Regions from separate parts of the Pseudomonas sp. PGPR40 genome, predicted to be linked through region 2. Evidence: predicted binding sites of a transcription regulator. Region 2 holds the regulator's gene; the other holds the start of a gene.
The links. Region 2 encodes sigma-54, which starts transcription at its own class of promoters, with help from an activator protein. Its sites were predicted from a motif close to ANTGGCATNNANNTTGCTNT; they were not measured.
Positions count from the first base shown of each region.

Region 1: MEB48_RS22755 (circularly permuted type 2 ATP-grasp protein) is a predicted target of sigma-54. The motif match lies at 11,365-11,384, and genes of this name have one in related genera.

Region 1 is NZ_JAKLSP010000029.1:50,296-65,303, reverse strand. Features, by position in the region: gene prmB (50S ribosomal protein L3 N(5)-glutamine methyltransferase) at 1-890, shown strand, start outside; gene MEB48_RS22815 (hypothetical protein) at 1,010-1,801, opposite strand; gene MEB48_RS22810 (alpha/beta hydrolase) at 1,901-2,911, opposite strand; gene aroC (chorismate synthase) at 2,997-4,088, shown strand; gene MEB48_RS22800 (MFS transporter) at 4,123-5,295, shown strand; gene MEB48_RS22795 (1,2-dihydroxy-3-keto-5-methylthiopentene dioxygenase) at 5,316-5,861, shown strand; partial or broken gene MEB48_RS29475 (acireductone synthase) at 5,874-5,972, shown strand; gene MEB48_RS22790 (DUF3509 domain-containing protein) at 6,086-6,364, opposite strand; gene MEB48_RS22785 (long-chain-acyl-CoA synthetase) at 6,720-8,558, shown strand; gene MEB48_RS22780 (ankyrin repeat domain-containing protein) at 8,655-9,173, shown strand; gene MEB48_RS22775 (hypothetical protein) at 9,241-9,771, shown strand; gene MEB48_RS22770 (PLDc N-terminal domain-containing protein) at 9,843-10,034, shown strand; gene MEB48_RS22765 (hypothetical protein) at 10,270-10,503, shown strand; gene MEB48_RS22760 (ribonuclease E inhibitor RraB) at 10,719-11,060, shown strand; gene MEB48_RS22755 (circularly permuted type 2 ATP-grasp protein) at 11,417-12,826, shown strand; gene MEB48_RS22750 (alpha-E domain-containing protein) at 12,839-13,789, shown strand; gene MEB48_RS22745 (transglutaminase family protein) at 13,786-14,595, shown strand; gene MEB48_RS22740 (c-type cytochrome) at 14,765-15,008, opposite strand, start outside.
Region 2 is NZ_JAKLSP010000014.1:47,805-62,812, reverse strand. Features, by position in the region: gene MEB48_RS13860 (class II fumarate hydratase) at 1-1,267, shown strand, start outside; gene MEB48_RS13855 (hypothetical protein) at 1,295-1,735, shown strand; gene MEB48_RS13850 (superoxide dismutase) at 1,737-2,348, shown strand; gene MEB48_RS13845 (ZIP family metal transporter) at 2,375-3,274, shown strand; gene MEB48_RS13840 (HPr family phosphocarrier protein) at 3,367-3,639, opposite strand; gene rapZ (RNase adapter RapZ) at 3,655-4,512, opposite strand; gene ptsN (PTS IIA-like nitrogen regulatory protein PtsN) at 4,515-4,979, opposite strand; gene hpf (ribosome hibernation-promoting factor, HPF/YfiA family) at 4,992-5,300, opposite strand; gene MEB48_RS13820 (RNA polymerase factor sigma-54) at 5,380-6,873, opposite strand; gene lptB (LPS export ABC transporter ATP-binding protein) at 7,060-7,785, opposite strand; gene lptA (lipopolysaccharide transport periplasmic protein LptA) at 7,785-8,333, opposite strand; gene lptC (LPS export ABC transporter periplasmic protein LptC) at 8,320-8,892, opposite strand; gene MEB48_RS13800 (KdsC family phosphatase) at 8,900-9,424, opposite strand; gene MEB48_RS13795 (KpsF/GutQ family sugar-phosphate isomerase) at 9,425-10,399, opposite strand; gene MEB48_RS13790 (ATP-binding cassette domain-containing protein) at 10,676-11,485, shown strand; gene mlaE (lipid asymmetry maintenance ABC transporter permease subunit MlaE) at 11,485-12,282, shown strand; gene mlaD (outer membrane lipid asymmetry maintenance protein MlaD) at 12,282-12,749, shown strand; gene MEB48_RS13775 (MlaC/ttg2D family ABC transporter substrate-binding protein) at 12,761-13,414, shown strand; gene MEB48_RS13770 (STAS domain-containing protein) at 13,411-13,716, shown strand; gene MEB48_RS13765 (BolA family protein) at 13,831-14,070, shown strand; gene murA (UDP-N-acetylglucosamine 1-carboxyvinyltransferase) at 14,093-15,008, shown strand, end outside.

The sequences.
Region 1 (15,008 bases), on a different contig from region 2:
GCACCCTGCGTGACCATATCCGTTGGGCCGTCAGCCGCTTCCATGGGGAGGATCTGTTTTTCGGCCATGGGACCGACAACGCCTGGGACGAAGCCCGTCAACTGGTGTTGGGTGCGCTGCACTTGCCGTGGGAAATCGCCGACAGCTATCTGGATTGCCGTCTGGAAGACGACGAACTGGTCAATCTGCAACGCTTGCTCAAACGCCGCATCGAAGAGCGCATTCCGACCGCTTATCTGCTGGGCGAAGCCTGGTTCTGTGGCATGTCGTTCATTGTCGACGAGCGCGTGCTGATCCCGCGTTCGCCGATTGGCGAGCTGATCGAAAAGCGTTTTGAACCGTGGCTGGGCGCCGAACCTGCGCGCATTCTCGACCTGTGCACCGGTTCCGGTTGCATCGGCATCGCCTGTGCTTACGAGTTCCAGAATGCCGAAGTGGTGCTGGCCGACCTGTCGTTCGAAGCGCTGGAAGTGGCCAATCAGAACATCGAACGTCATGGTGTCGACGAGCGGGTGTACACCGTTCAGGGCGATGGTTTCGATGGTTTGCCGGGGCAACGTTTCGACCTGATCGTGTCGAACCCGCCTTACGTCGATGCGGAAGATTTCGCCGACATGCCGGACGAGTATCAGCACGAACCGGAGCTGGGCCTGGCCTGTGGCGACGATGGTCTGAACCTGGTGCGCCGCATGCTCGCCGAAGCGGCGGATCATCTGACCGAGAAGGGTTTGTTGATTGTCGAGGTGGGTAATAGTCAGGTTCACGTCGAGGCGCTATACCCGGAAGTCGACTTCGCCTGGCTGGAGTTCGAGCGCGGTGGGCATGGGGTGTTCATGCTGACAGCGGAGCAGTGCCGCGATCATCAGGCGTTGTTCGCTTCTCGCATTTAACCCCGCGATGATCGTTCCCACGCTCTGCGTGGGAATGCAGCCGGGGACGCTCCGCGTCCCAAGAGCCGAACGCAGAGCGTCCGTAGAGGCGTTCCCACGCGGAGCATGGGAACGATCAATCACCTCTGCGTAGCAATCCAGATCAATAACCCCGCCTGAAACACCGCAAACGCCACCAGACAGGTAATGGTAAAACGCAGCCCGGCGTCTTCGCGTTTGTACTTGCTGACCTTTTCTTCGTGCTTCTTCAGTTTGACTTCTTGCTCAGCCAGGTTTTGCTCGGCTTGCTGGAGCATCTGCGCGGCTTCGAGGATTTCCACCTGCTGCAGCTTTTCGCTGTTCCAGTCGCCGAGCAAATCACCGACCTGCACCTCTTTAACGCTGCCCTTCAAATGCTGGGCATCGGCGTAAACCACGTCAAAACCGTGCACCCGCAGAAAGTGATCGCGGCGCAGGCGAGTGTCTTCGTTCAGCGCATCCTTATTGTTCAGATCAGTGCCGTCGATGGTGTAGGCGGGCCATCTCTTTTTCGCCCACGTGACGCCCTGAGCCGACATATAGCGCCCGATGCCGCGGTTCATCGGCTCGATCTGCAAACCGCTTTCCGGCCCGAAATGCACGCGTTTGGTTGTGTGGTCGACCCACACGTCCAGATGATTCTGTTCTTTGCGCACGCGCTGGCCCGGCAGTTTGATGGCCATGCGCAGCAGGCTGCGTTCTTTGCCAGTGCGTTCGGCGTAACCGAATTCGACAAAGCGCAATGGCCGCCCGCCCGTGTTGCGATCGGTTTGCAGCGGCGCCAGGCGGAGCATTTTGTGGTGCTCGACGTGGACGTCCGCCCACGGCAGCTCGACCGCTGGCGGTGCGTCTTTTTCAGCGGTGGTGTCGGGTGAAGTCTGGGTATCAGTCATAACGGCGAGATCCTGTCCAAGCCCTGCTTGCCGCCAGCCAGTGCGCTGGCGACAAAGGCTTATCGGCCGTTTTTTTCAGGACTGGAGGGCTAGGGAGGGTTAACGGGAGCGAAGTCCGTCAATAAACCCGATGATTCGCGCGCCGAGTTCCGCTGCCAGCGGTAATTGTGGATCCTTATAGGAGGCCAATTGCCGCTTCACGTCGTTGGGCACGATGCGCATCACGTGGTTCATGCCTTCGATCAGCGCCAGTTCGGCGTCCGGTTTGGCAGTCTTGAGCGCCTGGGCGTCATCCACGCCGACCTGAATGTCGTTGCTGCCCTGGATGATCAGCGCCGGCATTTTCAGTTTGGCGAAAGCGGCGGCGGGATCCTGGCGAAACAGCGAAATCAGATACGGCTGTACGCTGGGGCGGAAAATTACCTGCAATTGCGCTGGCACGTTGTCGTCGGTGTGGCCGGCCTTGAGACTGTCGAGCAGTTCATTGCTGCGCAGCATCAACGCAGGCGGCAGGCGATTGCTCAACTGCTGGCGCAGCACCTGATCGATCGGCCGGGCGCTGCCAGACAGGGAAATCACCGCCCCGGCATCGACGCTCGGCGCCGCCAGACTGGCGATCAACGCACCTTCGCTGTGGCCCAGCAAAATCAGCTTGCCAAAGCGCGGATCGGTTTTGAGCTTGTGGCCCCAGGCTTCTGCGTCGGCCACATAGGCCTCCACCGACAAATTGCGTTCGTCCGGAGTCGCAGCCAGGCTCGCCGCCACGCCGCGCTTGTCGTAGCGCACACTGGCGATGTTGTGTTTGGCCAGCACCCAGGCCAGCCGTTTGAGGCTGTCGTTGCGTCCGCCGTCGGGGTTGTTTCCGTCACGATCCGTAGGACCGGAGCCGGAAATGATCAGTACAACCGGCACAGGCGTGTCGGACTTGGGCAGCAACAGCGAGCCGAAAAGCTCGCCGCTCCCCGTGTCCAGACTGATCGGGCGTTGCAGGACAGTGGCCTGGGCCACATAGGGGAGCAGGCCGGTAAACAGGGTAAGGCTCAAGGCTAGAACTCGCAGCATCATCACGCCATCATTCACAAGGTGCCGGTTGGACTCGCGGGCACCCATAAGGTTCGAGGATGAACTAGTCGGGTAGCCTGCGTATACTGGCGCGCATTACGTATTTTAGTTTCGATTTCACGGAGCGTCCCGCATGTCCGGCAATACCTACGGCAAGCTGTTCACTGTCACCACCGCGGGCGAAAGCCATGGTCCGGCGTTGGTCGCCATTGTCGATGGCTGCCCGCCGGGCCTGGAGATTTCCCTTGAGGATCTGCAGCGCGACCTGGATCGCCGCAAGCCCGGCACCAGCCGCCACACCACCCAGCGCCAGGAAGCCGACGAAGTCGAAATCCTCAGCGGTGTGTTCGAAGGTCGCACCACCGGTTGCGCCATCGGCCTGTTGATCCGCAACACCGACCAGAAGTCCAAGGACTATTCGGCGATCAAGGATCTGTTCCGCCCGGCCCACGCCGACTACACCTACCACCACAAATATGGCGAGCGCGATTACCGCGGCGGCGGTCGCAGTTCGGCCCGTGAAACCGCCATGCGCGTGGCGGCAGGGGCGATTGCGAAAAAGTACCTGGCCACTCAGGGCATCGTCATTCGCGGCTACATGAGCCAGCTCGGCCCGATCGAAATTCCGTTCAAGACCTGGGATTCGGTGGAAGAAAACGCCTTCTTCAGCCCCGACCCGGACAAAGTGCCGGAGCTGGAAGCCTATATGGACCAGTTGCGTCGCGACCAGGATTCGGTCGGCGCGAAGATTACCGTGGTCGCCGAAGGCGTGATGCCGGGCCTTGGCGAGCCGATCTTCGACCGCCTCGATGCAGAACTGGCCCACGCGCTGATGAGCATCAACGCGGTCAAAGGCGTGGAAATCGGTGCCGGTTTTGCCAGCATCGCCCAGCGTGGCACCGAACACCGTGATGAAATGACCCCGGAAGGTTTCCTCAGCAACAACGCCGGCGGCATTCTGGGTGGCATCTCGTCCGGTCAGCCGATCGTTGCACACCTGGCACTCAAGCCAACCTCGAGCATCACCACGCCGGGCCGTTCCATCGACATCCATGGCAACCCGGTTGAGGTCGTCACCAAGGGCCGTCACGACCCGTGCGTCGGTATCCGCGCCACGCCGATTGCCGAAGCGATGATGGCCATCGTGTTGATGGATCACCTGCTGCGTCACCGTGGGCAGAATGTCGATGTGCGTGTGAGCACTCCGGTTCTGGGTCAGCTTTAATGGCTGACTTCACAGCCGCTGCGGTTTGACGACCGTGGCGGCGCTCCCGTACTGGCGGCTCTCCAGTTTCTATCTGTTCTATTTCGCCTTGCTCGGTTCGACAGCGCCGTTTCTGGCGCTGTACTTCGATCATCTGGGCTTTTCCAGTGCGCGCATTGGCGAACTGGTGGCGATCCCGATGCTGATGCGCTGCGTGGCGCCGAACATCTGGGGCTGGCTCGGTGACTATACCGGGCGACGGCTGGCTATCGTGCGATTCGGCGCGGTCTGTACGCTACTGACTTTCTCACTGATTTTCGTCAGCAAAAGCTACGCGTGGCTGGCGATGGTCATGGCCTTGCACGCGTTCTTCTGGCATGCAGTGTTGCCGCAGTTCGAAGTCATCACCCTGGCGCATTTGAACGGCCAAACGTCTCGCTACAGCCAGATTCGCCTGTGGGGTTCCATCGGTTTCATCATCACCGTGGTCGCGCTCGGCAGATTGTTCGAATGGCTCAGCCTCGACATCTATCCGCTGGCGTTGGTGCTGATCATGGCCGGGATCGTTGTCAGCAGTTTATGGGTGCCTAACGCGCAACCGATTCAGAGTGAACGGTTGGCGGGGGAGGGATTCCTTCAGCAATTGCGCAACCCCGGGGTATTGGCGTTCTACGGTTGCGTGGCGCTGATGCAGATGAGTCACGGGCCGTATTACACCTTTCTGACCCTGCACCTTGAGCGACTCGGTTACAGTCGCGGGCTGATCGGCATGCTCTGGGCGGTCGGCGTGGTCGCCGAAGTCCTGGTGTTTCTGGTCATGAGCAAAATCCTTGCGCGTTTCTCGGTGCGCCGGGTGCTGCTGGCGAGTTTCCTGCTGGCGGCTTTGCGTTGGTTGTTGCTCGGTTCGTTTGCCGAATTCCTCTGGGTGCTGCTGTTCGCACAAGTGCTGCACGCCGCCACCTTCGGCAGCTTTCATGCGGCTGCCATCCACTTCGTGCAACGTAGCTTCGGTGCGCGTCAGCAAGGGCAGGGCCAAGCGTTGTATGCCGCGCTGGCCGGCACTGGCGGTGCACTGGGCGCGCTGTATTCCGGCTATAGCTGGAATGCCCTCGGTGCCACATGGACCTTTAGTATTGCCAGTCTCGCAGCCTTCGCCGCTGCCGTTATCATTGCCACGCGTATGCAAGAGGACAGAGGCCATGAGCCTTGCCCGAATCATAAAGCATGAACCGTTAAGGAGTTGCCCTGATGAGCAGCCTGTCCGTTTACCACGTCAGCAGCCCTGACCTGCCGAACAAGGTATTGACCCACCTCGAAGACATCGCCTCGACCCTGGCCGAACAGGGCGTGCGCTTTGACCGTTGGCAAGCCGCGGCGAAAATCCAGCCGGGCGCCAGCCAGGAAGAAGTAATCGCCGCGTATCAGGAGCAAATCGATAAGCTGATGACCGAGCGCGGTTACGTCACTGTGGATGTGATCAGCTTGAACAGCGATCACCCGCAAAAAGCCGAGTGGCGTGCCAAGTTCCTTGATGAGCACTGCCATGGTGAAGACGAAGTACGATTTTTCGTCGCCGGCCGTGGCTTGTTCACCTTGCACATCGGCGATTATGTCTACGCCGTGCTCTGCGAGAAAAACGATCTGATCTCAGTGCCAGCCGGCACAAAGCATTGGTTCGACATGGGTGAAAACCCGCATTTCGTCGCAATCCGCCTGTTCAACAATCCGGAAGGCTGGGCAGCCAATTTCACCGGCGATGACATTGCCAGCCGCTTCCCGCGTCTCGAGGACTGAGTCGATACCGATCAACTGGACGCGGCACGCACGGCCGCCCGTGAGGGCGCGGAACGGGCAGGGCATGTGACCGTCGACAGCTTTGCGCGGATGCCCTGTAACCACACATAACCTGTAGGAGCCGAGCTTGTTCGCGAAGGCGGCGGGTCAGTCAACATTAATGTCGCCTGGTACACCGCCTTCGCGAGCAAGCTCGGCTCCTACAGGGATTGCGTTGTAACGACTTACATCGAGTGATAAGTCGGCAAGGCGAACCGTTGCTGGCTTTGCAGCATGGAGATCTGCGGCAGTTCGCTGGCCTGTTCGGCAACGTCACGGCGAATCGCGCTGATCGCCCACGACAGCTGATCGCCGGCATGCAATTGCTGATAGGAAATCGAACGTTTGAAGACTTTGCCGTCCGTGCTGCGCAGGGTCAGCAGAATGCCGCCGTCAGGCCGTGGCTGGGTGGTCACTTCGAAGTTGGAGAATAGCGACGAAAATTTTTCCTGGATCAGGTTCATGTCTATCAGCTCCGTTGTGTGCTTGAAGGGCAACATGGAGAGGTAGTTGCAGTGATTGTGCCAGCACCTGATTCTTTAAAAATACATATAAATCAATAAGTTATAAATTAAGTACCTTTATGCTTTCGTGCAATCTGCATGAATGGCCATCGTGCATCCTGCATTTTGCGTGGTCGGCATCGATTCGATGGAACCAATCACAACGCCAGGGTTCCGCTTTTCGATCTCCGGTTCGAACGCTCCAGTCGCGGATACAAAACATTGCAAAAACCGCGTGTACAGCTCAAGAACCGCTGACGTATTTTCGGCCTCAATCAACGCCACCCGACAATAAAAAGATCGAACGGGAGCAACCATGAGCCGGACGCTGAACGACACGATTACCTGGGGCATGATGCTCCGCAAACTGCCTTCCATTGCCAAAGCCATTCCCCGCGTGGTGAAGGGCATGAAAGCCGCCAACGTCAAGGACCCAACCCAGCCATGTGGCCTCGGCTGGAGCTTCGAGCAGGCGACATTGCGCAATCCGGATGGCCCAGCCTTGCTGCAAGGCGAGGTAGCACTCACTTATGCACAGGTCAACCAATGGGCCAACCGCATCGCCCATCACCTGATCGCCCAAGGCATCGGCAAGGGCGATGTGGTGGCGATCTTTATCGAGAACCGCGTGGAACTGTTGGTGACGATATTGGCAGTGGCCAAGGTCGGCGCAATCAGCGCCTTGCTCAATACCTCCCAGACCCGCGACACCCTGGCTCACAGTTTGAATCTGGTGGCGGCTGTAGCGATCGTGGTGGGAGAAGAGCTGGTTCCAGCCTTTAATGCGGTCCGCGAGCGGGTGTCTATCGATACGGCGCGCACCTGGTTTGTCGCCGATCAAGACACTTGTCGCCATCCGGGCAATTCGCCCGATGGTTTCATTAACCTGATGACGGTCAGCGCCGAAGCGTGCGGCGATAATCCTGTCAGCAGCCAGCAGGTTTTTCTCGACGATCCTTGTTTCTATATTTACACCTCGGGCACCACCGGGTTGCCCAAGGCCGGGGTGTTCAAGCACGGCCGCTGGATGCGCAGCTCCGCCAGTTTCGGGCGGATTGCCCTGGACATGCAGCCGCAGGACGTCATCTATTGCACCTTGCCGCTGTACCACGCCACCGGCCTCTGCGTGTGCTGGGGCTCGGCAATCAGCGGGGCGTCGGGGTTTGCCATCCGCCGCAAGTTCAGCGCCAGCCAGTTCTGGAGCGACGTGCGCAAGTACCGGGCGACCACCCTCGGTTACGTCGGCGAATTGTGCCGCTACCTGGTGGATCAACCGCGCAGCCCGGACGACAGTCGACACAACGTGACAAAGATGATCGGCAATGGTCTGCGTCCTGGCGCGTGGAGCGAGTTCAAGACGCGTTTTGCCGTTGACCATATCTGCGAGCTGTACGCCGCCAGCGATGGCAATATCGGCTTCACCAACATCCTCAATTTTGACAACACCATCGGTTTTTCCCTGATGTCCTGGGAACTGGTGGCGTACGACCACGACAGCGGCGCCCCCACCCGTGATGCCAAGGGCTTCATGCGCAAAGTGGCCAAAGGCGAGCAGGGTTTGCTGTTGGCGAGGATCGACGACAAGGCGCCGCTGGACGGCTATACCGATCCGCAAAAGACCGCAAAAGTCGTGCTCCACAACGTATTCAAGAAGGGTGACCGTTACTTCAATACCGGCGACTTGCTGCGCAACATCGGTTTTGGCCACGCGCAATTCGTCGATCGCTTGGGCGATACCTACCGCTGGAAGGGCGAAAATGTCTCGACCACCGAGGTCGAGAACATCCTTCTGCAACACCCGCAGATCGCCGAAGCCGTGGCCTATGGCGTGGAAATCCACAACACCAATGGACGTGCCGGGATGGCGGCAATCACGCCGGCTGAATCCCTGGCGACCCTGGATTTCAGCGAATTACTGGCGTTCGCCAGGCAGCAAATGCCTGCCTATGCGGTGCCACTTTTTCTGCGGGTAAAGGTGAAAATGGAGACCACCGGAACCTTCAAATACCAGAAGACCCGACTCAAGGACGAAGCTTTCGACCCGAACAAAACCGGCGATGACCCGATCTACGCCTGGTTACCAGGGACCCAGACTTACGTGCAAGTCACCGAGCAGGTGCTGGCGGATATTCACGGCGGCAAGCACCGCTATTGAATCTGGCTATGGCCCTCCATGAGAAAAAACAAGTGACAGGTGCAGGACTGCTCGGGAAACTATCGGCTTTCCGATTGACCGAATGTGGAGTCCCCAATGTCAGACAAAAGCCGCCAGATGACCCCCGAAGAGGCTTCTGAATTTGCCGAACAGGTGTTCAACAAAGCGCGCGAGGGCGATGCGGCCATGATGGCTGCGTTGCTGACCAAGGGCCTGCCGCCGAACCTGCGCAACCACAAGGGCGATACCTTGTTGATGCTCGCGGCGTATCACGGCCATGTCGAGACGGTAAAAGTCCTGCTTGAGCACAAGGCCGATCCTGAAATCCGCAACGACAACGGCCAGAGCCCGATTGCCGGCGCGGCGTTCAAGGGTGATCTGGCGGTGGTCAAGGCGTTGGTTGAGGGGGGCGCGCAAGTGGAAGGTTCGTCCTTCGACGGTCGCACTGCGCTGATGATGGCGGCGATGTTCAACCGTGTCGAAATCATCGACTACCTGATCAGCAAAGGCGCCGATCCGAAAGCCAAGGATGCCAACGGTGTATCCGCGCTGGACGCGGCCAAAACCATGGGCGCGGCGGACACCACCGCTCAGCTGCAGAAAATCCTGGCCTGATCTCAAATCTGTATGTAATGCGCTATCCTTTGCGCCCTCAAATCTCCCTCGCTACAGGATCCACCTAATGAAAGCCGCACTCGTCGAACTCATCAGCAAAATCAGCTCCGGGTGCATGAGCGAGGACGAAATCCTGAAAGTCGCTGACGAAGCGGCTCAGGCCTACGCCGATCCAGAGGCTTTTCTGGCGGCCAATCCGGACATCAACTACGACGACACCTTCCCGATCCCGTTGGGCGAGTGGGTGGTCGTCGGCAGCTTGCCGGAAACCGTACTGTTCCAGGCCGACACCTACATGGACCTGTTTGCGCAGATCGTCGCTTCGTTCGGTCCTGGTGTCGATTTCAACATCAAACCCAAGCAGCTGGCCAAAACCGAAGCCCTGACGGCGCTTAACCGCATCCAAGTGCAGATGAGCAGCATGAACAAGGACAATGGCGGTTACACACTGATGAACTTCAGCCAGTTGCTCGACGACGAACTGCAAGTAGTGCTGGTGTACGGTAATGACGTGCCACGGGTGCTGGAGTTGTGCGCGGAAGTCGGCATCGCCGCCGCGCCCTCCCTGGAAGCCCTGAAAGTGGCAATCCACGTCTGACGGTAATAAAAATGAATCCTTGCAAGGCCCGACTATCCTAAGAGTGCATACCACTCTTCGGGAGCGTCACCATGGGTTCCACGTTCAACAGCCTGGTTGGCCTGATTGTTCTTGCCCTGGATATCTGGGCCATCATCAATGTGCTTAAAAGTGGCGCCGAGACCGGGATGAAAATCATCTGGGTGCTATTGATCCTCCTGCTGCCGGTCCTGGGTCTGATCATCTGGGCCATCGCCGGGCCGCGAGGCAATGTGCGGATCTGACTGCATCCTACTAAAATGAACGCATAACCCCTGTAGGAGCGAAGCTTGCTCGCGAAAGCGGTGTATCAGTCGACATGTGAATTGACTAATACACCGCTTTCGCGAGCAAGCTTCGCTCCTACACAGGTTTCTGTGTTTTTTCATGCCAGCGCGCGGTAATCCGTTTGAACGATCACTCAGGGCAAAAGTCCAGATACTTGTAAGCCCATCCATGGGTTTTATCGAGGAGGCACCGATGCAAAAGTGGAAAATCACTTTCGTGGATGATCACGGTGAAACAGTGGACGAACTCTTCGAGTCCGAGGAATGCCCGAACAGCGAGCAAGCCGCCAAACTCATTCGCGCCCGGCGCCTGCCGGTCGCTGCCGAACTGGATCTCAATGATCTGGAGGGGCGTACCGATGATCCGACCGTCAAAAGTCTGAAATCCCAGAACAGCATTGAAATCATCAGTATTACTCCAGTCTGATACACCTCTCGTCACATTCACACCCAGGCCTTGGCAGCAGCTCTATCTAGAGGCTACTCTGCAAGCGAGATCAGCGAATGACTCGCTAAGGTCTGGTCTTGTCAGCTACATGCTTGCTTCCCGTCGGCAACCTCTGTTGCCGTATCGCTCTCACCAATCGGTTGAAAGTGCAGGGAATACGGAAAGTCTATCCATCAGTCTGAGGGGGACGTTTCATGAGCACAGCCTATCAAGAAGACATCAGCAGCAGCGTGCTGCGCCGCATGAAAGAAGGCGGTTTCGACTTTTCACGATTCCATCCCATCGAGTTCTACGCCATTTTCCCGGACGAGGAGCGGGCGCGCAGGGCGGCAGGTCATTTCTGTGGTGAATCCTTGAATGCCCAGATCAGCGTGCGCGACGACGGCGCATGGCATCTGGAACTGAGCAAAGTGATGTACGCCACCTACGACGGGATTGGCGACTTTGAGCAGGACTTCGAGGCGGTGGTCGAGCCTTTGGGCGGCATCATCGAAGGATGGGGCGTCAAGCAGGAGGTACGAGGGTTACTCGCATAACCTTATGAACGGCGACAATACTCAATAACGGCTGACCTTTGGGTTGGCCGTTTTCGTTTGTGAAGATGTGAAATTGAATACGGACCGGTAGGAGCTGGCTTGCCAGCGAAAGCGGCGCCGAGAGCAACACATGACTTAGGGACCCTTCGCCAGCAAGCCGGCTCCTACAGGCTATGCTGCTACTAGGCGACAGCATTGCTTCGCCATGAAGCGGGGGCGATCAGGTTGGGGTATTTACCGCACAGGATTGGTGCGGTACGTCCAGCGCCTATATCCAACTGATTGATATCAAAGCGTTTATGCCGATGGCACGGGCCTTGCGAAGGCCTGGATGTCCGGGTGACAAGGAGTACGGCATGATCCGCACCTATTTTGATGAGATGTACGATGCCGGCGGCCAGGTCCGCCCGCATTATCGGGAGTTTGCCCGTTGGCTGGCCGAAACGCCTGACGAGCTTTTGGCACAACGGCGACGCGAGGCCGATCTGTTATTTCATCGTGCCGGGATTACCTTCACGCTCTACGGAGATGAGCAGGGGACAGAGCGCCTGATTCCCTTCGACACCATTCCCCGCAGTATTCCCGCCAGTGAATGGCGGGTCGTCGAGCGCGGCTGTATTCAACGGGTCAAGGCATTGAACATGTTCCTTGCAGACCTCTATCACGAGCAGCGCATCATCAAGGCCGGCATCATCCCGGCCGAGCAAGTGCTGGCCAACGAGCAATACCAGTTGGCGATGCAAGGGCTGGATCTGCACCGCGATATCTATTCGCACATTTCCGGCGTCGACCTGGTGCGTGATGGCGACGGTACGTATTACGTGCTCGAAGACAACCTGCGTACACCCAGCGGCGTGAGCTACATGCTCGAGGATCGCAAAATGATGATGCGCCTGTTCCCCGAGTTGTTCTCGGCTCAGCGCATCGCACCGATCGACCACTATCCGAATCTGTTGCTCGACACCTTGAAAAGCTCCAGTCCGCTCGACAACCCGAGTGTGGTGGTGCTGACGCCGGGGCGCTTCAACAGCGCGTTTTTCGAGCATGCGTTTCTGGCCCGGGAAATGGGCGTTGAACTGGTGGAAGGCGCGGACCTGTTCGTGCGCGATGACAAGGTGTTCATGCGCACCACGGACGGGCCGAAAGCCGTCGACGTGATCTACCGGCGCCTCGACGATGCCTTCCTCGATCCGCTGGCATTCAATCCGGATTCGATGCTCGGCGTACCAGGGCTGCTGTCGTCCTACCGCTCCGGCAACGTGGTGCTGGCGAATGCCATCGGCACCGGGGTCGCGGACGACAAGTCGGTGTACCCCTTCGTCACGGACATGATTCGTTTCTACCTGGATGAAGAGCCGATCCTGAAGAACGTGCCGACATGGCAGTGTCGTAATCCCTCGGAACTGTCCCACGTGCTGGCCAATCTTCCAGAACTGGTGGTCAAGGAAACCCAGGGTTCCGGCGGTTACGGAATGCTGGTGGGGCCGGCGGCGACGGCGGCGGAAATCGAATCGTTCCGCGAGCGGATCAAAGCCAAGCCCCACGCGTACATCGCCCAACCGACGTTGTCTTTGTCAACCTGTCCGACCTTTGTCGAAAACGGCATCGCTCCACGCCATATCGACCTGCGCCCGTTTGTATTGTCTGGCCGCGAAACCCGGGTTGTGCCCGGCGGTTTGACCCGTGTCGCCTTGCGTGAAGGCTCCCTGGTGGTCAATTCCTCCCAGGGCGGCGGAACCAAGGACACTTGGGTGGTCGAGGATTGAAGGAAGCCTGCCATGTTAAGTAGAACTGCCTCGGATCTGTATTGGATGTCGCGTTACCTGGAGCGGGCGGAAAACCTCGCACGGATGCTCGACATCAGTTATTCGCTGTCACTCATGCCCCAGGACGGTCGTGGCGATGGCTTGCACGAACTCGCCATGCCGTTGCTGATCACCGGCACCCTCGACGATTACCTGGAGCGCCACGGCGATCTGCATGCCGAACGGCTGCTGCATTTCTTCGCTTTGGATGCGGCCAATCCGGCGAGCATCTACAGCTGCCTCGGTGCCGCGCGAGTCAGCGCCCATGCGGTGCGTGGGCGAATCACCGCCGATATGTGGGAAAACATCAACGCTACCTGGCTGGAAATTCGCGGGATTGCCGAGCAGGGCTTGAGTCGCTACGGCATGAGCCGTTTCTGTGAGTGGATCAAGGAACGTTCCCACCTGTTCCGCGGCGCGTCCTACGGCACGATCATGCGTAACGACGCGTTCCGCTTCATTCGTCTGGGTACCTTTATCGAAAGGGCTGACAACACTTTGCGCCTGCTCGACGCCCGTTACGAAATGGCCGGCGATCAGGCCGAAGCAGTCAGCGACGGCACGGCCCACGCGTATTACCAGTGGAGCGCCTTGCTGCGAGCCTTATCGTCGTTCGAGGCCTACACCGAGATCTACCGCGACGCCCCTGGCGCCCGGCATGTGGCCGAGTTGTTGCTGCTGCGCGCCGACGTGCCGCGATCCCTGCGGGCCTGCACCGAAGAAATCGACCAGATCCTCGCCCAATTGCCGGGGGCCAACGGCCGTCCCGCGCAACGCCTGGCCGCGGAAATGGACGCACGCCTGCGCTACACCGGTATCAACGAAATTCTCGACGAAGGCCTGCATGCCTGGCTGACCGAGTTCATCCCGCTGGTGCGCCAGTTGGGCAACGCCATACACAGTTCCTACCTGGAGGCTGCATGAGACTTTCCATTAGCCACGAGACCACCTATCACTACGAAGATCAGGTGCGGGCGAGCATCCAGTACCTGCGACTGACCCCCCATGACAGCGAGCGCCAACACGTGCTCAGCTGGCAGCTCGATCTGCCACGCCCGGTGCGTGCGCAGCTCGATCCGTTCGGCAACATTCTGCATGTGCTGACCCTGGACGAACCCCACGAGGCAATCATTATCGGCGCCCGAGGGCAGGTGGACATCGACGAACTGCGCGAAGCCGAGCATGAAAGCCAGTCGGCGCTGCCGTTCCTGCGCTTCACGCGCCTGACCGAAGCCGACGAAGCCCTGCGCGCGTTTGCTCAGAAGTCGTGCAAACAACGCCGGGATCGCACGGCACTGATCGATTTGATGCATGGCCTGAACCAGCACATGACCTACACACCGGGCGCCACCGAAGTGGACACCAGCGCCGCTCAAGCCTTCGCCGGGCGTTCCGGGGTCTGCCAGGACCACACCCATGCGTTCCTCGCCTGCGCCCGCAGCCTGGGCATTCCCTCGCGTTATGTGTCGGGATATTTGTACAGCGAGAACAGCGAACACCTGGCCAGTCATGCCTGGGCTGAAGCCTGGCTGGATGGCGCCTGGTACAGCTTCGACGTAACCAACGAACTGGCCCGCCCGGAGCGTCACCTGAAACTGGCCGTGGGCCTGGATTATCTCGACGCCTGCCCGGTGCGCGGCATGCGCCGTGGCGGCGGGGGCGAGCAGATGCATGCGAAGGTGTTTGTTGCGCCGACGCCAGCGCCGATGATCTCCGTCCAACAGCAGTAACCTACCACCGATCGTTCCCACGCTCTGCGTGGGAATGCCTCCACGGACGCTCCACGGACGCTCCACGGACGCTCCACGGACGCTCCACGGACGCTCCGCGTTCGGCTTTGGATGTGACGCAGAGAGTCACGGGCTGCATTCCTTTGCTGCGCGTGGGAACGATCACTGACTATGGCTTCACTTTGCGTCCCGCCATATGCTTCAAATACCCTACCAACAACTCCAGATCCCCCTCCGGCAACACCGTCGTTGCGAACGCCGGCATCTTCGCCTGCGGCCACTGGCGCAAGCTCTGCGGATCACGAATGTAGCGCTTGAGGAAATCCGCGCCGAAATACTCGGTCGGGTTGAACGGAATATTCAGATCCGGCCCGAACTGCGCATCTCCCGCCCCATTGAGTCGATGGCACGCC
Region 2 (15,008 bases):
CAAACCGATGCCCGTGCAGTTCATCCGCGCGCTGATTCTGGCCAAGGCCGCAGCCGCCCGAGCCAACGTCGAGCTCAAACAAATCAGCGAGTCCCAGGGCAAAGCCATCGTCGACGCGGCTCAAGGCCTGCTCGAAGGTGACTTCATGCAGCACTTCCCGGTGGATATCTTCCAAACCGGTTCCGGCACCAGTTCCAACATGAACGCCAACGAAGTGATCGCCACCTTGGCCAGCCGTTTGCTGGGCAAGCCGGTGAACCCCAACGATCACGTCAATTGCGGGCAAAGCAGCAACGACATCATTCCGACCACCATTCATGTCAGCGCCGCATTGAGCTTGCATGAGCAGTTGTTGCCGGCGCTGGTGCATCTGGTGCAGGTGATCGAACACAAGGCCGAGCAAGTTCATCCGTTCGTCAAAACCGGGCGCACCCATTTGATGGACGCCATGCCCGTGCGCATGAGTCAGGTGCTCAATGGTTGGGCGCAACAACTCAAGGCCAATATTGATCACCTGCAGGATCTGTTGCCAAGCCTGCAATCCCTGGCCCAGGGCGGCACGGCAGTAGGTACTGGAATCAATGCCCATCCGGAGTTTGCGGCGCGTTTCAGCCAGCAACTCAGCCAACTGACTCAGGTGCGGTTCACGCCGGGTAAAGACCTGTTTGCGCTGATCGGCTCGCAGGACACGGCGGTCAGCGTTTCAGGGCAGCTCAAGGCCACGGCGGTGTCCTTGATGAAAATCGCCAATGACCTGCGCTGGATGAATTCCGGCCCGTTGGCCGGGCTCGGTGAAATCGAGCTCGAAGCCTTGCAGCCGGGCTCGTCGATCATGCCCGGCAAAGTCAATCCGGTGATCCCGGAAGCCACCGCGATGGTCGCCGCTCAAGTGATCGGCAATGACACGGTGATCACCGTCGCCGGGCAGTCGGGCAATTTCGAGCTGAACGTCATGCTGCCGATCATTGCCCAGAACCTGCTGAGCAGTATCGAATTGCTGGCCAACGTCAGTCGTCTGCTGGGCGACAAGGCCATCGCCAGCTTCAAGGTCAACGAGGCCCGCCTCAAGGAAGCGCTGTCGCGCAATCCGATTCTGGTCACCGCACTCAACCCGATCATTGGTTACCAAAAAGCCGCTGAAATCGCCAAGAAGGCTTATCAGCAGGGCCGGCCGGTGATCGATGTCGCCCTGGAGCACACCGACCTGACGCGCAGCCAACTGGAAGAATTGCTCAACCCAGAGAAGCTCACCGCAGGCGGCGTGTAAGCACTGCTACCGCTTTGGAGGCTCACCATGGAGCACTGGAAACGCACGATCGAAAGAGCCAACCGCTGTTTCATGCTGGGCGAGCTGATTGATGCCCGCGAGGCTTATTTGCAGGCATTGGCCTTGGCCCAGGTGTTGTTCGAGCGCTGGGCGGATGCCGACGAAGCGGTGGCGGCCTGCGTGATTTCCCACCACAACCTCGCGGACCTGCACTTGCGTCTGAATCAGCCGGAGGAGAGCGCCGAGTACCTGTGTGCGATCCATCAACGACTGTTGCAGACCATGCAGGACCCGCGACTGGCGCCGGCTTTGCGTGAAGCCGCGTTACGCCAGAGCAGCAAAACCTATGTCGAACTGCTGAATTTCATCAGCGATCACGGCGAGTATCCGCGCACCCATCGTTTGTTGCACACCGACACCGCTTCGCCCTCGCATCAGCCTGCGCCCTTACAACATGGAGTTCATTGAAATGGCTTTTACCCTGCCCGCCTTGCCGTACGCCTACGACGCCCTGGAACCGCACATCGATGCGCAGACCATGGAAATCCACTACACCAAACACCACCAGGCTTACATCAACAATCTCAACGCTGCAGTCGAAGGCACTGAGTTTGCTGAATGGCCGGTGGAAAAGCTGGTGGCGGCTGTCCTGCAATTGCCGGAAAAACTCCGCGCGGCGGTGATCAATCAGGGCGGTGGGCATGCCAACCATTCGTTGTTCTGGGAAGTCATGGCGCCCAACGGCGGTGGCCAGCCTGAAGGTGCGCTGGCCAAGGCTATCGATGAGCAACTGGGTGGTCTCGACCACTTCAAGGAGGCCTTCACCAAAGCAGCGTTGACCCGTTTCGGCAGTGGTTGGGCCTGGTTGAGTGTGACGCCGCAAAAGACCTTGATCGTTGAAAACAGCGGCAATCAGGACAGCCCATTGATGAACGGCAATACGCCGATCCTCGGCCTGGACGTCTGGGAACACGCTTATTACCTGCGCTATCAGAACCGCCGTCCGGAATACATCAATGCGTTCTACAACGTGATCAATTGGCCCGAAGTTGCTGCGCGTTATCAGGCAGCGCTGGTTTAAGTCTCTAAAACAATCCAGGGCTGACTATGGGCACTGAAACACTGGCGGTCGGAAGCGGGCGAATGTTTCGTTACGCACTGGGATCGCTGTTACTGCTGGCGGGCATGACGTTATTGGCTGCTCAAGGGCTGAGCTGGCTGGACCTCGAACCGAAACTGCAGCGTGCCCTGCAAGGCGGGGCGATTTGCGCCTTGGGCACGGCTTTGGGCGCGGTGCCGGTGCTGGTGCTGGTGATTCGGCAGATGCCTCAGGTAGTCAGCGACATATTGCTCGGTTTCGGGGCCGGGGTAATGCTCGCGGCGACGGCGTTTTCGCTGATCGTGCCGGGCATTGCCGCAGCCGAAAATCTCGGTCTGACGCCTTGGGCGGCCAGCGGCCTGATCAGCTTCGGCATCATGCTGGGGGCATTCGGGCTGTTTCTGGTGGATCGCAAGGTGTCCGGCGCTACGCCTGAAATGTTCGCGGGGACACTGGAGCGATCGGTGATTGCACCGCGAATCTGGTTGTTTGTGTTTGCCATCATCGCGCATAACATTCCCGAAGGCATGGCGGTCGGCGTCTCGGCCGGTGGTGGCATGCCTGATGCCGACAGCCTGGCCATGGGCATCGCTTTGCAAGATGTGCCGGAAGGGCTGGTGATTGCGTTGGTGTTGGCCGGAGCAGGGATGTCGCGGGTCAAGGCATTCCTGATCGGAGCAACGTCAGGTTTGGTCGAGCCGGTCTTTGCGTTGTTGTGCGCCTGGTTGGTGAGCCTGGCCGAACTGCTGTTACCTTTGGGGCTGGCGCTGGCGGCCGGTGCGATGTTGCTGGTGGTGACTCACGAAGTGATTCCCGAGTCGCGCCGCCGTGGTCACGACAAACTGGCCAGCCTGGGACTGCTGATTGGATTTTGTTTGATGATGGTGATGGATACGGCGTTGGCCTGAAAAAAGATCAAAAGATCGCAGCCTCGTTTCACTCGACAGCTCCTACTGCATGCCGATCCTTGTAGGAGCTGTCGAGTGAAACGAGGCTGCTTTTATTCGCCTTCGTCGAAGAAGTTGTTGATCAACTTCACCAGTGCGTCCAGCGCTTCCTGTTCCTGCTCACCTTCGGTACTCAGGTGGATTTTGGTGCCCTTGCCAGCGGCCAGCATCATCATGGCCATGATGCTTTTGCCGTCCACCACGGATTCTGGCGTACGTCCTACCCTGATCTGGCAGGGATACTGACCCGCCACTCCAACGAATTTTGCCGACGCGCGAGCATGCAGGCCCAGCTTGTTGATGATTTCGATTTCCAGAGCAGGCATCGCGATGTGAATCCTTTAGCTGAGGTCGCGGTGGCGAACCTGGACGTTCTTCAGGGTTTTTTGCAGGACCTGACCCAGACGTTCGGTCAGGTAGACAGAGCGGTGATGCCCGCCGGTGCAGCCAATGGCAATGGTGACATAGGCGCGGTTGCTGGCGGCAAAACGGGGCAACCACTTGAGCAGGTAGGAGGAAATGTCCTGGAACATCTCTTCGACGTCCGGCTGTGCCGCCAGGTACTCGGCCACCGGTTGATCGAGCCCGGATTGTGCCCGCAGCTCCGGTTTCCAGTAAGGGTTGGGCAGGCAGCGCACGTCGAACACCAGATCGGCGTCCACCGGCATCCCACGCTTGAACCCGAAAGATTCCACCAGGAACGCAGTACCGGGCTCCGGCTGATTCAGCAGGCGTAGCTTGATGGTATCGCGTAGCTGATACAGGTTCAGATTGGTGGTATTGACCTTGAGGTCGGCCAGATCGGCAATAGGCCCCAGCAGTTTGGTTTCGTCCTGTATCGCCTCCGCCAGCGAGCGATTGGCGCTGCTCAGCGGGTGACGACGGCGCGTTTCCGAAAAGCGTTTGAGCAAGGTCTCTTCGTCGGCATCCAGGTACAGCACATCGCACTGGATATGTCGGCCGCGGACTTCTTCCAGCAGCTCGGGAAACCGTGACAGGTGGCTCGGCAAATTGCGTGCATCGATGGACACGGCCACCAGCGGTTGTGCCAGTTCGGTGTGAATCAGCGCGCGTTCGGCCAGTTCCGGCAGCAAGCCGGCAGGCAGGTTGTCGATGCAGTAATAGCCGTTGTCCTCGAGCACGTCGAGGGCGGTGCTTTTACCTGAGCCGGAGCGGCCGCTGACGATGATCAGGCGCATGATTAGTGACCGCTCTGCTCGTCCAGGACAACCTGATACAAGGCTTCGTTGCTCGGGGCGCTGCGCAGTTTTTCACGCACATCCTTGCGATCCAGCATGCTGGCGATCTGACGGAGCAATTCCAGGTGTGCATCGGTGGCGGCTTCCGGGACCAGCAGCACGAACAGCAGGTCAACCGGGGCGCCATCAATGGCGTCGAAATCGATAGGGGCTTCCAGGTGCAGCAGCGCACTGATTGGCGAGGTGCAGCCTTTGAGCCGGCAATGGGGGATGGCGATGCCGTTGCCGAAACCGGTAGAACCGAGTTTCTCACGGGCAATCAGAGCCTCGAAGACGTCCTGCATTTCCAGATCCGGCACTTCGCGGTGGATAAGGTTGGCAATTTGCTCGAGGGCTTTCTTTTTACTGCCGCCCGGCGCGTTCACTTGGGAACGGCCGGGGGTCAGGATGGTTTCTAGTCGGATCATGGGTTGGGAGTGTTAACGACCGGTCGCGCCCTGGAGGAGGCTCTGGGTCTTTTCCTTATGCTTTTTGAGTTGGCGATCCAGCTTGTCGGTCAGCAGGTCGATGGCGGCATACATGTCCGTATGCTCGGCATTGGCGACCACTTCTCCGCCGGGAATATGCAGCGTGGCTTCGATCTTCTGCAGCAGCTTCTCGACGTTCATCGTGACTTGCACGTTGGTGATCCTGTCGAAATGCCTCTCCAATCGGTCGAGTTTTTCGCCGATATAGGTGCGCAGGGGTTCGGTCACTTCCAGTTGGTGTCCACTGATGTTGACTTGCATACAGCTTCTCCTTCGTTGCCAGTGCATAAAGCGGCAGGCAGAAATGCCTGCCACTGGAACGCTGTGGCGAGCCCGGCGGCTACATCAACCGCTTCCGTTCGCTGGAAGGCGCGATCCCCAAAGATTCGCGGTACTTGGCGACGGTACGACGGGCTACCTGAATGCCTTGTGCCTCCAGTAAACCAGCGATCTTGCTGTCACTCAACGGCTTTTTCTGATTTTCCGCGGCAACCAGTTTTTTGATGATCGCGCGGATCGCCGTGGACGAGCATTCACCGCCTTCGGAGGTACTGACGTGGCTGGAAAAAAAGTATTTCAGTTCATAGATGCCCCGTGGGGTATGCATGAACTTTTGCGTGGTCACCCGTGAAATCGTCGATTCGTGCATGCCCACCGCTTCGGCGATGTCGTGCAGTACCAGCGGTTTCATGGCTTCGTCGCCGTATTCAAGAAAGCCGCGCTGATGCTCGACAATCTGGGTGGCCACTTTCATCAGGGTTTCGTTGCGGCTTTGCAGGCTCTTGATGAACCAGCGAGCTTCCTGCAGCTGATTGCGCATGAAGGTGTTATCAGCGCTGGTATCGGCACGGCGTACGAAACCGGCGTATTGGGCGTTGACCCGCAGGCGTGGCACCGACTCCTGGTTCAATTCCACCAGCCAGCGCTCGTTGTCCTTGCGCACGATCACGTCGGGAACCACGTATTCGGCTTCGGTAGACTCGATCTGTGAGCCCGGGCGCGGGTTGAGGCTCTGGACCAGTTCGATGACCTGGCGCAGTTCATCTTCCTTGAGCTTCATGCGGCGCATCAGCTGGCTGTAGTCGCGGCTGCCGAGCAGGTCGATGTAGTCGGTGACCAGGCGCTTGGCCTCGGCCAGCCAAGGGGTCTTGGCGGACAGTTGGCGCAGTTGCAGCAGCAGGCATTCCCCGAGGTTACGGGCGCCGATGCCGGCGGGTTCGAATTGCTGGATGCGGTGCAGGACGGCTTCGATTTCGTCCAGTTCGATGTCCAGTTCCGGGTCGAACGCATCGAGGATTTCCTCGAGGGTTTCGTCCAGGTAGCCCTGATTATTGATGCAGTCGATCAGGGTCACAGCGATCAGGCGATCGGTGTCAGACATCGGTGCCAGGTTCAGTTGCCAGAGCAAATGGCTTTGCAGGCTTTCACCGGCCGACGTACGGGTGGTGAAATCCCACTCGTCGTCATCGTTGCTCGGCAGGCTGCTGGCGCTAGTCTGGTAGACGTCTTCCCAGGCCGTATCGACGGGCAATTCGTTGGGAATGCGCTCGTTCCAGTCACCTTCCTCGAGGTTATCCACCGTCGGGGCGGTTTCCTGATAGGAGGGTTCCTGAATGTCGGCGTTGGGTTTTTGGTCGGCGCTATCGGCCAAGGGGTCGGCGTTATCGAAGTCGTCGCCTTCTTCCTGGCGTTCGAGCATCGGATTGGACTCCAGGGCCTCCTGGATTTCCTGTTGCAGGTCCAGGGTCGACAATTGGAGCAGGCGGATGGCCTGTTGCAGCTGCGGTGTCATCGTCAGCTGCTGGCCCATTCTCAAGACTAGCGATGGTTTCATGGCAGGGGCTTAACACCTTAATTCGCCGGCGCACATGCGCCATCCACTACAGGGCGCCGAAGCGCCAAACATAAGCAAATTATATGCCCGAAACTGAAGTGTTTGCCTAGAGCGCTGTAACAATAAAAAGTTATTGATTTTTTATTGAAACAAGCGCTTTGGCACCTGGCCAGGCACCTCAGGCGCTTACAGCCGGAACTCATGGCCCAGATACACTTCCTTGACCAGTTCGTTGGCCAGGATGGTGGCGGAGTCACCTTCGGCGATCAACTGTCCGTCGTTGACGATGTAGGCCGTTTCGCAGATATCCAGGGTCTCGCGGACGTTGTGGTCCGTGATCAGCACGCCAATGCCTTTGGCCTTGAGGTGATGGATGATCTGCTTGATATCGCCCACCGAAATCGGATCTACGCCGGCGAAGGGTTCATCGAGGAGGATGAATTTCGGGTTGGTAGCCAGGGCCCGGGCGATTTCCACACGGCGGCGTTCACCACCGGACAGGCTCATGCCAAGGTTGTCTCGGATGTGGTGGATGTGGAATTCCTGCAGCAGGCTTTCCAGCTCTTGGCGACGACCGGCCTTGTCGAGTTCCTTGCGGGTTTCGAGGATGGCCATGATGTTGTCGGCCACCGACAGTTTGCGGAAGATCGACGCTTCTTGCGGAAGATAGCCGATACCCGCCTTCGCACGACCGTGCATCGGCTGGTGGCTGACGTCCAGGTCATCGATCAGTACGCGGCCCTGATCGGCCTGTACCAAACCGACAATCATGTAGAAACAGGTAGTTTTACCCGCACCGTTAGGGCCAAGCAAGCCGACGATCTGACCGCTGTCGATGGACAGGCTGACGTCGCGCACGACCTGGCGGCTCTTGTAGCTCTTGGCCAGATGCTGAGCTTTCAGAGTTGCCATTACTGGGCCTTTTGCTCGTCGGTTTTCTTCTTCGGCTGGATCACCATGTCGATGCGAGGACGCGCCTCGGTGACCTTGTTACCCGTGGCGCGACCGGCGCTCGCAAGCTTTTTGACCGTGTCGTAGACGATTTTCTCGCCTTGGGTGACGTTGTTGTCTTTGTCGATGACTTTGGCGCGATCGATCAGAACGACACGGTTTTGCGAGGCGTGGTACTGGATAGTGACGCCATAGCCCTGAACCGGCTTGGTATCGCCTGCCGTTTGCAGTTGCTCGAAATAGGCAAGGTTGCCCACCGAAGTCACCACGTCGATGTCGCCGGCCGGAGTGCGGGTGATGGTCACGGTGTTGCCGGTGACCTTCATCGAGCCCTGGGTGATGATCACGTCACCTTTATAAGTGGCCACGCCATTCTTGTCGTCCAGTTGGGCATCGTCGGCCTGGATGCGGATAGGCTGCTCTTGATCATTCGGCAGAGCCCAGGCGCTCACGCTTCCCAGTGCTGCGCCCAGACTGAGCAAAATAGGGAGAGTTTTAACGAGCCTCATACTGTCCTCTTACGTTCGATAGCAGGTGTATCCTGCTTTCTTTCAAGTACGCTTTCATTCCGTTGCCAGTCGATACACCGCCAGCGCCGTCGATTCTAACGGGTTGATCGGTCTGCGCATATTGCTGCTGCGGGAACACGGTCATGCGAGTGGTGGTAATCAGGGTCTTGCGGTTTTTCTCATCGAAACGCGTGATTCGTACCGAATCGATCAGTTCGACCTGAGTGCCGTCCGGATTGACTTCGCCGCGCTCGCTCTGGACGTGCCAGGGGAATTCGGTGCCACGGAACATGTTCAGGTCAGGATTGGTCAGCAATGTCACTTCGGTCGCTTTCAGGTGTTCGACCTTGTCCGACGTCATCTCGTATTGCAGTTTGCCGTCGGGCAGGTATTGCACGCTGTGGGCGTTGACGGCGTAATAGTCGATCGCGCTTTCATCGACCTTCACCACCGGCTTGTCGAGGAAGCGTTCCGGGCTGATGTTCCAATAGCCGACCGCTGCAAAAATCGCCGCGATGCAACCGAACACCAGGATATTGCGAATCTTTTTGCTCAGCATGATGGGCTCACAGGTACGCGGCATTGGCCGCATCGAGGCGGCCCTGGGCGCGCAGGATCAACTCGCAGAATTCGCGAGCGGCACCCTCGCCACCGCGGGCCTGGGTGATGCCATGGGCGTGTTCGCGCACGAAACTGGCGGCGCTGGCTACCGCCATGCCAAGGCCGACGCGGCGAATCACCGGCAGGTCTGGCAAGTCGTCGCCGAGGTAAGCCACTTGTTCATAACTCAGGTTGAGTTGGGCAAGAAGCCCGTCTAGGACTACCAGTTTGTCTTCTCGGCCCTGGAACAGATGTGGAATGCCGAGGTTCTTCGCGCGCCGTTCGACCACCGGCGTTTTGCGGCCGCTGATGATCGCGGTTTGCACACCGGCAGCCATCAACATCTTGATGCCCTGGCCATCGAGGGTGTTGAACGTCTTGAATTCGCTACCGTCTTCGAGGAAGTACAAGCGCCCGTCGGTCAGTACGCCGTCGACGTCGAATACCGCCAGTTTGATCTGTTTGCCACGTTGCAGCAGGTCCGTGCTCATTTAGATTACTCCCGCACGCAGCAAGTCGTGCATATTCAAGGCGCCGACCGGGCGGTCTTCGCTGTCGACCACTACCAGTGCATTGATCTTGTGGTCTTCCATGATTTTGAGCGCCTCGGCGGCGAGCATCTCGGCGCGGGCGGTCTTGCCATGGGCGGTCATCACTTCGTCAATGGTCGTGCTGTGAATATCAATGGTGCGGTCCAGAGTGCGTCGCAAGTCGCCGTCGGTGAAGATCCCGGCGAGTTTCCCATCTGCGCTCAGCACGACGGTCATGCCCAACCCCTTGCGGGTCATTTCCATCAAGGCATCCTTGAGCAGCGTGCCGCACGTTACTTGCGGCAATTCGGTGCCGGCATGCATGACGTTTTCCACTTTCAGTAGCAAGCGGCGGCCAAGGGCACCCCCGGGGTGGGAAAAAGCGAAATCTTCAGCGGTAAAGCCACGCGCTTCAAGCAAGGCAACGGCGAGAGCGTCACCCATGACCAGCGCAGCGGTGGTCGACGAAGTAGGTGCCAGATTCAGCGGGCAGGCTTCGTGTTCGACGCTTACATTGAGGTTGACTTCCGCAGCCTTGGCCAGCGGCGACTCGGGGTTGCCGGTCAGGCTGATCATTTGAATGCCCTGGCGCTTTATCAGCGGTAGCAAGGTGACGATTTCGTTGGTGGACCCGGAGTTCGAGAGCGCCAGAATGATGTCATCACGGGTGATCATGCCCATGTCGCCATGGCTGGCCTCGGCCGGGTGCACGAAAAAAGCCGTGGTGCCGGTGCTGGCCAGGGTGGCGGCAATCTTGCTGCCGATATGCCCCGATTTGCCCATGCCGACCACGACCACGCGGCCTTTGCTGGCCAGAATCATCTCGCAAGCACGTACGAAATCTGCATCGATATGGGGCAGCAAGCCTTGTACGGCTTCCAGTTCGAGGCGGATGGTACGTTGTGCTGATTGAATCAGGTCGCTGGATTGGTTCATGTCGGAAATCGAATAGCCTGATGAAAAGGCGGCGATTATAACGGTAATGATCAAAACCCTCACGCAAGTTCGTCGCGGTTTGTCATTCCTTGTTACTGAATCTCTCTAAATAGATGATTTGCGGCGGTCCTGTTGCTGAACATGCCCGGCTTGGGCCTTGGGCGCTTGAGCGTTGCAGTGATATAGTTCGCCGCCAGTTCGGCCTGCCCGGGGAGGTATGTGCTTTCGCCAGAAAGCCAGGCGTCCGAGTGAGAGGCTGCATCGCAAGGAGTTTAGATGAGCGCCGATAACGCCTACGCGGTCGAGCTGAAGGGACTGACCTTCAAGCGCGGTACGCGCAGCATTTTCAATAACGTCGATATTCGCATCCCGCGCGGCAAGGTCACCGGCATCATGGGGCCTTCCGGGTGTGGCAAGACCACGCTGTTGCGGCTGATAGGCGCACAATTGCGCCCCACCAGCGGCGAAGTCTGGGTCAACGGCCAGAACCTGCCAACGTTGTCGCGCAGCGATCTGTTCGATGCGCGCAAGCACATGGGCGTGTTGTTTCAGAGCGGCGCGCTGTTTACCGATCTTGATGTGTTCGAGAACGTTGCCTTTCCGCTGCGTGTCCATACCGGGCTGCCGGAAGAAATGATCCGCGACATTGTCCTGCTCAAGTTGCAGGCTGTGGGCCTGCGTGGTGCCATCGACCTGATGCCTGACGAATTGTCCGGCGGCATGAAGCGTCGTGTCGCGCTGGCCCGGGCAATTGCGCTCGATCCGCGAATCCTCATGTATGACGAGCCCTTTGTCGGGCAGGATCCGATCGCCATGGGCGTGCTGGTACGCCTGATCCGCCTGCTCAACGATGCGCTGGGCATCACCAGCATCGTGGTTTCCCACGATCTGGCCGAGACCGCGAGCATCGCCGACCACCTCATTGTTGTAGGTGACGGGCAAGTGTTGGGCCAGGGCGCGCCCAAGGATTTGATGAAATCGGACGAGCCACGTATTCGTCAATTCCTGACGGGCGAACCCGATGGTCCGGTCGCCTATCATTTTCCAGCGACGGATTACCGCGCAGATCTTCTGGGGAAGCGCTGATGCGCAAGATTTCACTGATAGAAAGAGTGCGCCGCTTCGGCTACGCCGGCATCGATGTGCTGGCGGTATTCGGGCGTTCGGCGTTGTTCCTGTTTCATGCCTTGCTCGGTCGTGGCGGCATCGGCGGCGGTTTTGGCTTGCTGGTCAAGCAACTGCATTCGGTGGGCGTGATGTCCCTGGTGATCATTGTCGTCTCCGGGATATTCATCGGCATGGTGCTGGCGCTGCAGGGCTTCAACATTCTGTCCAGCTACGGTTCGGAGCAGGCCGTCGGGCAGATGGTTGCGCTGACGCTGTTGCGTGAACTGGGCCCGGTGGTCACGGCCTTGCTGTTCGCCGGGCGCGCAGGTTCCGCCCTGACCGCCGAAATCGGCAACATGAAATCCACCGAGCAATTGTCCAGTCTGGAGATGATCGGGGTCGACCCGCTCAAGTACATCATTGCCCCGCGCCTGTGGGCCGGCTTCATTTCCCTTCCTGTGCTGGCGATGATCTTCAGTGTGGTGGGTATCTGGGGCGGTTCGTGGGTGGCCGTCGACTGGCTGGGTGTCTATGAAGGCTCCTACTGGTCGAACATGCAAAACAGCGTGACGTTTGTCGATGATGTGCTCAATGGCATTATCAAAAGCATGGTTTTTGCCTTTGTCGTGACCTGGATCGCCGTATTCCAAGGCTATGACTGCGACCCCACTTCCGAGGGGATCAGTCGTGCCACTACCAAGACCGTGGTGTACGCCTCTTTGGCTGTACTCGGCCTGGACTTTATTCTGACCGCCTTGATGTTTGGAGATTTCTGATGCAAAACCGCACCCTGGAAATCGGTGTCGGCCTTTTCTTGCTGGCTGGCATCCTGGCTTTGCTGTTGCTTGCGTTGCGGGTCAGTGGCCTGTCCCCGAGCGCCACCACCGATACTTATAAACTTTATGCGTATTTCGACAATATCGCCGGTTTGACGGTCAGAGCTAAAGTGACCATGGCCGGTGTGACCATCGGCAAGGTCACAGCGATCGATCTGGACCGCGACAGCTTCACCGGCCGGGTGACCATGCAACTGGAAAAGCGCGTGGATAACCTGCCGACTGATTCCACTGCATCTATCCTGACCGCTGGCCTGTTGGGCGAGAAGTACATCGGTGTGAGCGTCGGTGGGGAAGAAACCCTGCTCAAGGAGGGTGGAACCATCCACGACACGCAGTCGTCGCTGGTGCTCGAGGACCTGATCGGTAAATTCCTGCTCAATACCGTTAGTAAAGACGCCAAATGAGGAGCTTTTGAATGATCTCTATATTGCGACGTGGCCTGTTGGTAATACTCGCGGCCTTGCCGTTGATGGCTAACGCCGTAGCGGCGCCTTCCGCGCACGAACTGGTACAGGACACCACCACCCGGTTGCTCGCGGATCTTGCCGCGAACAAGGAAAAGTACAAGCAGGACCCGCAGGGCTTTTACACGGCGCTGAATACCATCGTAGGGCCTGTGGTGGATGCCGAGGGTATTTCCAGGAGCATCATGACGGTCAAGTATTCACGCAAGGCCACGCCCGAGCAGATGCAGAAGTTTGTCGAGAACTTCAAAAAAGGCCTGTTCCAGTTCTATGGCAATGCCCTGCTGGAGTACGACAACGAAAGCATCACCGTTGACCCTGCCAAGGATGAATCGGGAGACCGTACCAGCGTTGGCATGACGGTCAAAAGCAGCAGTGGCGCGATCTATCCTGTTTCTTACACGCTCGAAAAGATCAATGGCGAGTGGAAGCTGCGCAACGTGATCATCAATGGCATCAATATTGGCAAGCTGTTCCGCGATCAGTTCGCTGATGCAATGCAGCGCAATGGCAACGACCTGGACAAAACCATCAACGGTTGGGCCGGGGAAGTCGCCAAAGCCAAGGAAGCCACCGAAAAATCCACCGAGACCCAAACCCAATGAGTGAGTCGGCCATTCGCATGAGCGAATCCGGCGAGCTGCTGCTCAGTGGTGTGCTGGATTACCGGACAGGCCCGAACCTGCGCAAGCAGGGGCAGGCGCTGATCAAGTCCAGTAACGCGGCTGCGCTGGTGGTTGATTGCTCCTCGGTGGAGAAGTCCAGCAGCGTCGGCTTGTCGTTGTTGCTGTGTTTCATGCGCGATGCTCAGGCGGCCGGCAAGGCCCTGAGCATTCGTGCGATGCCCGACGATATGCGTGAAATCGCTCAGGTCAGCGAATTGACCGAGCTGTTGGCGTACTCCTGAACCGCATCTATAAAGAAGCCCCCCGTCAGAGTCCTGCTTCGCGGGGTTCGCAGGCGCGGGGCTTTTTTGTATGATGTCCGACCCGCGCGCACAGGGCGCCGATTGAGGTTGAGCATGCAGGCCGTAGAAGTGAAGAGCTTCCTTGAAGGAAAGCTGCCAGGAACTCAAATTGAAGTTGAGGGCGAAGGCTGCAACTTTCAGCTGAACGTGATTAGCGATGAACTGGCGGCGTTAAGCCCGGTCAAGCGTCAGCAGAGCATCTATGCCCATTTGAACCCATGGATCGCCGATGGCAGCATCCATGCGGTCACTATGAAATTTTTCAGCAGCGCGGCCTGGGCCGAGCGCACCTGAGCCCAAGGGCGTCGAGATTCTTATGGATAAATTGATTATTACCGGTGGCGCTCGTCTTGATGGCGAGATCCGCATCTCCGGGGCAAAGAACTCTGCCCTGCCGATCCTGGCTGCAACCCTGCTGTGCGATGGCCCGGTTACCGTTGCCAACCTGCCGCACCTGCACGACATCACCACCATGATCGAGTTGTTCGGTCGCATGGGCATCGAGCCGGTGATCGACGAGAAGCTCAGCGTCGAAATCGACCCGCGCACCATCAAGACCCTGATCGCACCGTACGAACTGGTGAAAACCATGCGGGCCTCGATCCTGGTGCTGGGCCCGATGGTTGCCCGTTTCGGTGAAGCCGAAGTCGCACTGCCTGGCGGTTGCGCCATCGGTTCGCGTCCGGTAGACCTGCACATCCGTGGCCTCGAAGCCATGGGCGCGGTCATTGACGTCGAAGGCGGCTACATCAAGGCCAAGGCCCCTGAAGGCGGCCTGCGCGGTGCGCACTTTTTCTTCGATACCGTCAGCGTGACCGGTACCGAAAACATCATGATGGCGGCCGCTCTGGCCAAGGGCCGTAGCGTGTTGGCAAACGCCGCTCGCGAGCCTGAGGTCGTCGACCTGGCGAACTTCCTGAACGCCATGGGCGCCAAGGTTTCCGGTGCCGGCACTGACACCATCACTATCGATGGCGTCGAGCGCCTGCACACCACCACTTACAAAGTGATGCCTGACCGCATCGAGACCGGCACCTACCTGGTGGCGGCAGCGGTCACCGGCGGGCGTGTGAAGGTCAAGGACACCGATCCGACCATCCTTGAAGCCGTCCTGGAAAAACTTCGCGAGTCGGGTGCTGAAATCACCTGCGGTGAAGACTGGATCGAGCTGAACATGCACGGCAAGCGGCCGAAAGCCGTCAACGTGCGGACCGCTCCGTACCCGGCGTTCC